2 regions of the Enterocloster sp. HCN-30185 genome follow, and region 1 is predicted to be linked to the other one. Evidence: a T-box and tRNA genes for the amino acid it is inferred to sense, from the RefSeq annotation. Region 1 holds a T-box; the other holds one or more tRNA genes.

What was found. A T-box is a leader RNA that pairs with one kind of tRNA and senses whether it is charged. The one in region 1 lies ahead of pheS (phenylalanine--tRNA ligase subunit alpha), so its partner is inferred to be a tRNA-Phe.
Region 2: it has a tRNA-Phe gene. The T-box ahead of pheS (phenylalanine--tRNA ligase subunit alpha) is inferred to sense a tRNA for this amino acid. The anticodon was not compared.

Annotation. Positions count from the first base shown of each region.
Region 1 covers NZ_JBBKBT010000022.1:19,293-23,652, forward strand. The annotation lists gene WKT10_RS15195 (hypothetical protein) at 1-382, shown strand, start outside; gene WKT10_RS15200 (DNA-3-methyladenine glycosylase family protein) at 379-1,284, opposite strand; T-box leader at 1,526-1,784, shown strand; gene pheS (phenylalanine--tRNA ligase subunit alpha) at 1,879-2,898, shown strand; gene pheT (phenylalanine--tRNA ligase subunit beta) at 2,931-4,360, shown strand, end outside.
Region 2 covers NZ_JBBKBT010000003.1:236,727-241,086, reverse strand. The annotation lists gene WKT10_RS05150 (transketolase family protein) at 1-740, shown strand, start outside; gene WKT10_RS05145 (RpiB/LacA/LacB family sugar-phosphate isomerase) at 737-1,378, shown strand; tRNA gene WKT10_RS05140 (tRNA-Gly) at 1,549-1,620, opposite strand; tRNA gene WKT10_RS05135 (tRNA-Gly) at 1,644-1,714, opposite strand; tRNA gene WKT10_RS05130 (tRNA-Phe) at 1,719-1,791, opposite strand; gene rpoN (RNA polymerase factor sigma-54) at 1,889-3,271, opposite strand; gene WKT10_RS05120 (YitT family protein) at 3,393-4,256, opposite strand.

The DNA.
Region 1 (4,360 bases):
GTTTTTCCGCTATCACGCCATGGCTCAGTATGAGGAATGCAGCAGCCTTCTTTCAAAGGATCAGGCAGAGTTTATGAATTTTCCCCAACAGGAGGAGGATTTTAGAAGCGGCTCCTACATAAAAGATTATTTGATCCACAGCTTTGAAACGCTTCCGGAGGAGGAATATGCGGGAAGCAAAGAGTATTATGACGGCAGAGCAGCCCTTTTGGGATATGAGGAATACCGTGTAGTCCGTGTGGTCTTTCATCAGACCTGGACAGACCAGGCCATTAAAAACAGACAATTAAGCGGAGATGGAGAATATATCCGGGAAATGGCTGTGGGAAAGGGAAGGGACGGATGGAAAATATTTGAGGCCGGAAACCCTCAGGAGCTTTAAGTCTGGTTTTTTCCTATTACATTTCTCTCATAGTTGAAAATATACTGTTGCATTACCCCTGCATAGCCCGGATAGCATCCGAAGGAATCTTCGATGATTCGGTCAAACAGCTGGGATTTGGGGATGCGGCGGTATTTTTTTTCGTCAAAATAATGTTCCATGAGGATTTTCTGGATCCAGGTATCGACAGGAAATGCATCAATATGATGGAGACCGAAGAGGCAGACGCAGTTCGCTACCTTTTTACCGATTCCATAAAAGCTGGTGAGATAATCTATGGCCTCTTTATAGTTCTGGGAGGACAGAAGATCCAGGTTCAGGCTTCCTTCCAGTGCGTCCTGACAGAGCCGGTGGATATATTTTGCCCGGTATCCCAGCTTCAGTGCCAGCAGGTCATCCAATGAGGCGCGGCTTAACTGTTCCGGCGTAGGAAAGGCAAAGGGGGAGGGACCGGCTTCAGAAAGCTTTGAGGATGCGAGCAATGTGCGTTCAATGTGCGTTCCATAATTACGGCACAGAGCTTCAACTAAGGAGCGGATGGCCGGGATGGTCTTTTGCTGGGAGATAACAAAGGTGATGATCATTTCCCATGGATCCTGACGGAGAATACGAATGCCTGCACCTGCTTTGGCGGCAGATAAAAGATAAGTATCATCCGGATCTATGGAATCAATCATGGCCTGGTAGTCTGTGGACACATCAAAATAGGACAGCCAGTATTCCAAAGAACCTTCTTCGCATTCAAAGGTGAATTGGGAATCGTTTTGCCTGATGGATAAAAGCTTCCCCTGGCTGATCACGGACCACAGTCCGGGCTCTTTTCCTGGCATCAGCCGGAAACACTGACCGGAGAGAGCGGTCTGCTCTAAGTCAAAGCAGGGGATGGTACAGGTATATTTCATGGAAATCATCCTTTCTTTTGTGAAAATGATGGTTCTATGATAGCTGGAAAGGAGAGAAAGGTCAAATGAAAAATGAGTTTCTGTACTCTGCACCGGCCTCTGGAGTTTGGTGTGCTGGACTCCGGTTTCCGGTCATAGGAGAACCTAACTCCAGCGACTGGTGCAAAATGTGAAAACGCAGGAAAAAATGGGGGTTGACTTTTCTAGATGAAACGGCTAAAATTTACAGTAGATTTTATATCTAAAAGCGATGAGAGTGTACAGTAGGTACTTATGTTCTCACAGAGAGGGAAGGTCGTCGGCTGGAAGCGTTCCCGAGTTCACATAAGCGCTGAATTTCCCACCGGAGCTGCATGGGTGAAAGGGCGTCTGCTCGCAGCCTGTGACGTAGGCGTGCGTTAAGCGTGTTTAAGTGTCTGCAAAGGATAGAAAGCCTTGGCTTAGTATCTGTATTGCAGGAATCAGGGTGGTACCGCGGAATGATTTGATCCGTCCCTTCAGGAATCTGAAGGGGCGTTTTTTTTGTTATGGCAGCAAACATTTCCGCGAAAAGAACCGTACACTTATTTAAAAGAGAACAGAAAAGGAGAACCCATGAAAGAGCAGTTAGAGAAGATCAAAGAAGAGGCGCTGCAGCAGATTTCTTCCGCTGAGAGCCTTGATACGCTGAATGACATCCGTGTCGCTTATCTTGGAAAGAAGGGAGAGCTGACCAGCCTTTTAAAGAGCATGAAGGATGTGGCTCCGGAAGACCGTCCAAAGGTGGGACAGCTGGTAAATGAAGCCAGAGCTGTGATCGAGGGCCGCTTAGAGGAAGCAAAGGCTGCCCTGGCAAAGAAGGCCAGAGAAGAGCAATTAAAGAGAGAGGTTATTGACGTTACCCTTCCTGCAAAGAAGAACAGCGTAGGCCACAGCCATCCAAATACCATTGCATTAGAGGCAGTGGAGCGGATTTTCGTGGGCATGGGCTACGAGGTAGTAGAAGGCCCTGAGGTGGAGTATGATGAGTACAACTTTACCAAATTAAATATCCCGCCAAACCATCCGGCTAAGGATGAGCAGGATACCTTCTATATCAGCAAGGACATTGTGCTCCGTACCCAGACCTCCCCGGTACAGGCCAGAACCATGGAAACAGGTAAGCTTCCTATCCGTATGATTTCTCCGGGCCGCGTATTCCGTTCCGATGAGGTGGATGCAACCCATTCTCCATCCTTCCATCAGGTCGAGGGACTGGTTATTGATAAAAATATTACATTCTCCGATTTAAAGGGAACTCTGGCAGAGTTTGCACGAGAGATGTTCGGCGAGGATACAAAGGTTAAATTCCGTCCCCACCATTTCCCATTTACCGAACCCAGCGCCGAGATGGACGTAAGCTGCTTTAAGTGCGGCGGAAAAGGCTGCCGTTTCTGCAAGGGCTCCGGCTGGATTGAGATTTTAGGCTGCGGTATGGTACATCCCCATGTATTTGAGATGTGCGGCATTGATCCCCAGGAATATACAGGCTTTGCTTTCGGCGTAGGCCTGGAGCGAATTGCCCTGTTAAAATATGAGATCGACGATATGCGCCTTCTCTATGAAAATGATATCCGCTTCTTAAAGCAGTTTTAATTGTTCCATCATAAATAAAAAGGAGAACCGACATGAATACAGCATTATCATGGATTAAAGCATATGTTCCTGACCTGGATGTGGCTGCCCAGGAGTATACAGATGCGATGACATTGACAGGCACCAAGGTTGAAGGATTTACCTGTTTAGATAAAAATCTGGAAAAGATCGTAGTAGGAGAAGTTCTTTCCGTAGAACGTCATCCGGACGCTGACAAGCTGGTCGTGTGCCAGGTCAACGTAGGGGAAGCAGAGCCCGTACAGATCGTAACCGGAGCGCCAAATATTACAAAGGATTCCATCGGTGCAAAGGTACCGGTGGTACTGGACGGCGGACGAGTAGCAGGAGGCCATGACGGCGGCCCCCTTCCGGAGGAAGGCATTAAAATTAAAAAGGGCAAATTAAGAGGCGTGGAGTCCTTTGGAATGATGTGCTCCATCGAAGAGCTGGGCGCTGACCGGAATATGTATCCGGATGCCCCTGAAAGCGGCATCTACCTGCTCCCCGAGGACAGTGTTCCCGGCGACGATGCAGTGCGGATCCTGGGTCTGAGAGACGTGGTGTTTGAATACGAGATTACCTCCAACCGTGTAGACTGCTACAGCGTAGTGGGAATCGCAAGAGAGGCAGCCGCTACCTTCCGCAAGCCCTTCTTCCCGCCGGTGGTTACAGCTACGGGCAACAATGAGGACATTCACGATTACTTAAAGGTGAGTGTGGAAAATACAGACCTGTGTAAGCGCTACTGTGCCAGAATGGTAAAGAATATCAAGCTGGCTCCTTCACCGGAGTGGATGCAGCGCCGTCTGGCTGCCAGCGGAATCCGTCCCATCAACAATATCGTGGATATCACCAACTATGTGATGGAAGAGTACGGACAGCCCATGCACGCCTTTGACTATGACCAGCTGGCAGGTCATGAGATCGTGGTAAAATGTGCTTCTGAGGGGGATGTATTCCAGACTCTGGACGGACAGGACAGAACACTGGATTCTACCATTTTGATGATCAATGACGGTGAAAAGCAGGTGGGAATCGCCGGTATCATGGGAGGCGAAAACTCCAAGATCACAGACAATGTGTCCTCTATGGTATTTGAGTGCGCCTGCTTTGACGGCACCAATATCCGTCTTTCCGCAAAGAAGCTGGGCCTGCGCACCGATGCGTCCGGCAAGTATGAAAAGGGACTGGATCCCAACACTGCAGAAGAGGCTGTAAATCGTGCCTGCCAGCTGATCGAAGAGCTGGGAGCTGGAGAGGTTGTAGGCGGAATGATTGATGTTTATCCTGTAAAGAGAGGGGAGACAAGGATCAAATTTGAGCCTGAAAAGATCAATAAGCTTCTCGGCACCGATATTTCAAAGGAAGATATGCTGGCATATTTTGAGAAAATCGACCTGGGCTATGATGAGGCTTCCGGTGAGGTAGTCGCTCCAAGCTGGCGTCAGGATCTTCTTCGTAT
Region 2 (4,360 bases), on a different contig from region 1:
TTTCGACATCCGGGTATATTCCATTTGCCAGTACTTTTGCGGTTTTTGGTACGGGAAGAGCATACGATCAGGTGAGAAATGGATGTGCATATCCTGGCTTTAATGTAAAGTTTGGTATGACGCATGCAGGTATTACTTTGGGAGAGGACGGAGGAAGTCATCAGGCGATTGAGGATATAGCGCTTATGCGTGTTATTCCGGGAATGACGGTAATTGTTCCGTGCGATGCTAAAGAAACAGAGAGAGCTGTTATGGCAGCTGCTCAGATAGAAGGGCCGGTATACCTGAGATTGGCAAGATTGCCAAGTCCAGTATTTGAAGAGGAAATGCCGTTTGAAGTTGGAAAGGCAAATGTCTTGAGGGAAGGAAAGAGTGCTGCAGTAATTGCTTGCGGAATTATGGTGGCTCCAGTTTTGGAATGTGCAAAGCGTCTTGAAAAAGAGGGCATTTCTCTTACAGTAATTAATATGCATACAATTAAACCGATTGATAGAGAATGCATTGTTAAATATGCAAATCAGTGCGGTCGAATAATTACAGTAGAGGAGCATAGTGTAATTGGTGGTTTAGGTGATGCAGTAGGAAGTGTTCTTCTGGAAGAACAGTGTGACACTATATTTAAGAAAATCGGTGTTCAGGATCGGTTTGGCCAGTCTGGTAAACCTGAGGAGCTATTAGAAGAATATGGGCTTAGTGAAGAGCAGATTTATAATCAGATAAAAGGAGTATTAAAACCATGAGAATTGCATTGATTAATGAAAACAGTCAGGCTGGAAAAAATGAAATGATTTACAGAAGTTTGAAAAAAGTGGCTGATATAAAAGGATATGAAGTAGATAATTATGGAATGTATTCAGCTGAGGATGAAAACTCTCTTACCTATGTACAAAATGGAATTTTGGCCTCCATTCTTCTTAATTCAGGGGCCGCAGACTATGTTGTGACTGGATGCGGAACTGGAGAGGGCGCTATGCTTGCGTTAAACAGCTTTCCGGGAGTGATCTGCGGTCATGTGTGTGATCCCAGTGATGGCTATATGTTTGCTCAGATCAACGATGGTAATGCGGTCTCTCTTCCATTTGCCAAGGGATTTGGATGGGGAGCAGAACTGAATTTGGAGTATATTTTTGAAAAACTATTTTCTGAGAAAAGTGGTCAGGGATATCCAAAAGAGAGAGCGGTGCCAGAACAGAGAAATAAGAGGATTCTGGATGAAGTGAGAAGAAATAATTTTAAAGATTTGCTGATGTGCTTAAAGGGGCTGGATCAGGAGCTTGTAAGAGGCAGTGTGATGGGAGAACGATTTAAGGAATTGTTTTTTGCTAATTGTAAGGATGAAGCCATCTGCAGTTATGTTAAGGGATTACTTGGAGAATAAAATAATGTTTTAAAGTTATTAGGAACAGTGTCTGTTGTGTACAGGCTGTTCCTTTTATATTATAGATTTGTTAGTCTTGCAGATAGCCGTCTACAACTGTCTACCACCTTCCAGACACATAAAAACGGCGGAAACCTTCAAAAATAAAGGCTTCCGCTGAAATTACAAAAAGCGCGAGACGGGATTCGAACCCGCGGCCCCCACCTTGGCAAGGTGGTGCTCCACCACTGAGCCACTCGCGCATAAAACAGATATTCTGTTTTCAAGCAGGTGATGGGAATCGAACCCACGTATCTAGCTTGGAAGGCTAGTGTTCTACCATTGAACTACACCTGCGCAGTGCCCAAAGTCGGAATCGAACCAACGACACGAGGATTTTCAGTCCTCTGCTCTACCAACTGAGCTATCTGGGCATCCGTATCAGTGATTGAAAATCGCTGACAACGGTGATATTCTACCCTTTTTTTTGTAAGCTGTCAAGTCTTTTGGTAAAATATTTAAAAAAAATCGTTAAATGTACTCTTTTCGCCCGCTGGCGTCTAAAATTCCTTCCTCTTCCCTGTATTTTGCAACGGTTCTCCTGGAGATGGTGATACCCTGGGAAGCCAGTTTTTCGCTTAGAAGGCGGTCGCTGTAGGGCTTTTTGGGGTCTTCTCCGGCTATGATTTTCCTGAGAGCCAGTTTGATGGCTGCGGCATTGATGCCATGAGAGGCGGAGTTTAAACCATTTTCACTGCGGGAAACGGAGCGCGAAAAGAAAAAGCTCAGGGGATATACACCCCAGGAGCACTGGAGATATTTATGGCTGACGGCTCTGCTGACCGTAGACTCATGTATCCCCAGCCGGTCTGCGATATCAGTCATGCGCAGCGGGACAAGGTGATTGGAACCCTTTGAGAAAAATGCTTCCTGATGCTCCAGAATAGCCTTGGACACATCCATCAAGGTGAGGCTTCTCTGTGCGATGCACTGGCGGATCCATTCTGCCTGACGAAGCTTATTTCCCAGATATTCTTTTACCTCCTCAGACTCAGGTTCCTGGCTCATTTTGCGGTAATAGCTGCTGATTTCAATGGCCGGATACATGGCTTCATTTAAGAGGATATCAAAATGGTCTTTAAATTTGACAATGGTTACATCCGGAATAATATAGCGGAGCTGTTCCCGGCTGGAAAAGGACATTCCGGGTTTGGGATTCAGGGAGCGGATGATCTGGCAGCAGTCTGCGGCTTCCGCAGGGGACAGACGAAGCTTTCTGGCAATGGCTGGTATCTGATTTTTGGCAATCATTTCCAGGCACTGACAGGTTAATGTTTTCATCACAGGTGTAAGGAGGCCGCGGCGTTCCAGCTGAAGATTTAAACACTCTTCCAGATTTCGGGCAAAAACTCCTGCAGGGTCCAGTTTCTGGAGCTGCGCAAGAAGCTTAAGGATATGTGCTTCGTCTGTTTTAAGATCTGCCGCAATATCTCCGGGAGATTCGGTGAGATAGCCTCTGTCATCTAACGATTCCAGCATGTAGTGAATAATCTGTGTATCATCGGCAGAAAGCTCCTCTGAGATCAGCTGGGACCAGAGATAGTCTTCCAGCGTCTCGCCGTCATCCGTATCAATGTTCCAGGAATCCTTAAAATCGTAGTCATCATCGTTGTTCTGCCGCTGGTAGAGGTAATAGTTTTCTTCATTAAAGGAATTAAGCCACTGCTGCTGTTCAATGGATTCCCGATCCGGCCCTCCGGAAGAAGAATCAGATATTTCCATCACGGGATTTTCCAGTGCCGTCTCATTGATATATGTGTTTAATTCCTGGGCAGTCATCTGCAGGATCTCAGCAGATTGTATCATGCGTTGGGATAGGGTCTGAGTCTGTCGGGTCTGAAGCTTCAGATCCATGGGAAGCACCTTCTTTCGTAAGATATGATTGGTTTAAGTATATCACAGATCGTTCTGTTTTTGAATGCAAAAAGAGCGCCCCGCTTAACATAAAGATAAAGGAGGCGCTGGAAATTCCAGATCAGCTTGCCAGAAAGCCTTTTCCTACGATCTCGCTGGAATTGGAGATGAGCATAAAGGCAGTGGGTTCAATTTTTCTTATATAGTTGCGCAGCTTTAAGGCCTGACTGCGTTTCATGGTAGTCATGATCACGGTCTTGTCATTGTGGGAAAATGCTCCCTCCGCGTGGTAGACTGTGGCGCTGCGGTTTAAGGTATGGATGATGTAATCACAGATGGGATCGGGATTGTCGCAGATGATATTAAAACATTTGCAGAGATTGATATTTTCGATCACATCATCGATCACAAGGGATTTAGCTGCAAGGCCGATGGTGGAGAACAGTCCTGTTTCCGCATCAAAGATGAAAAAGGAAGTCAGAACGGATGCCACATCTACCAGCATCAGTACGGTGCCTATATTCATGCTGGTGTGCTTTTTCATGATCATGGCAATGATATCCGTACCGCCGCTGGATGCTCCGATATTGAATAAAATAGCGGTTCCGATGGCAGGCAGGAAAATTGCAAACATCAGTTCCAGAAGCGGCTCTGAGGTCAGAGGCTTTGTCAATGGGCAGATACGCTCCAGGAGGGAAAGACTGACGGACATAACAACGGTGGCATAAACGGTTTTCAGTCCAAAGCTTCTTCCAAGAAAGATAAAGCCAAGAACCAGAAGGGACATATTTGTAATGAATGTAAAATCACTGGCCGACCATTGGGTCATCTCACTGATAACGGTGGAAAAGCCGGTGATCCCGCCAAAGGCAAAGTGGTTTGGGAATTTGAAAAAATAGATTCCTATAACCATGATCCAGATACTGATTGTGATAGTTCCATATTCAGCGGCTGTGCGCCAGAATGGATTTTTGATTTCTTTCATGATGAAAGAATAAACCTCCTTTTTAATACTCTTGTTCATTCAAAATATGCATTTTGATTCAACCATATAATAAGCGTGTTTTACTACAAGCGCAACCACCTTTT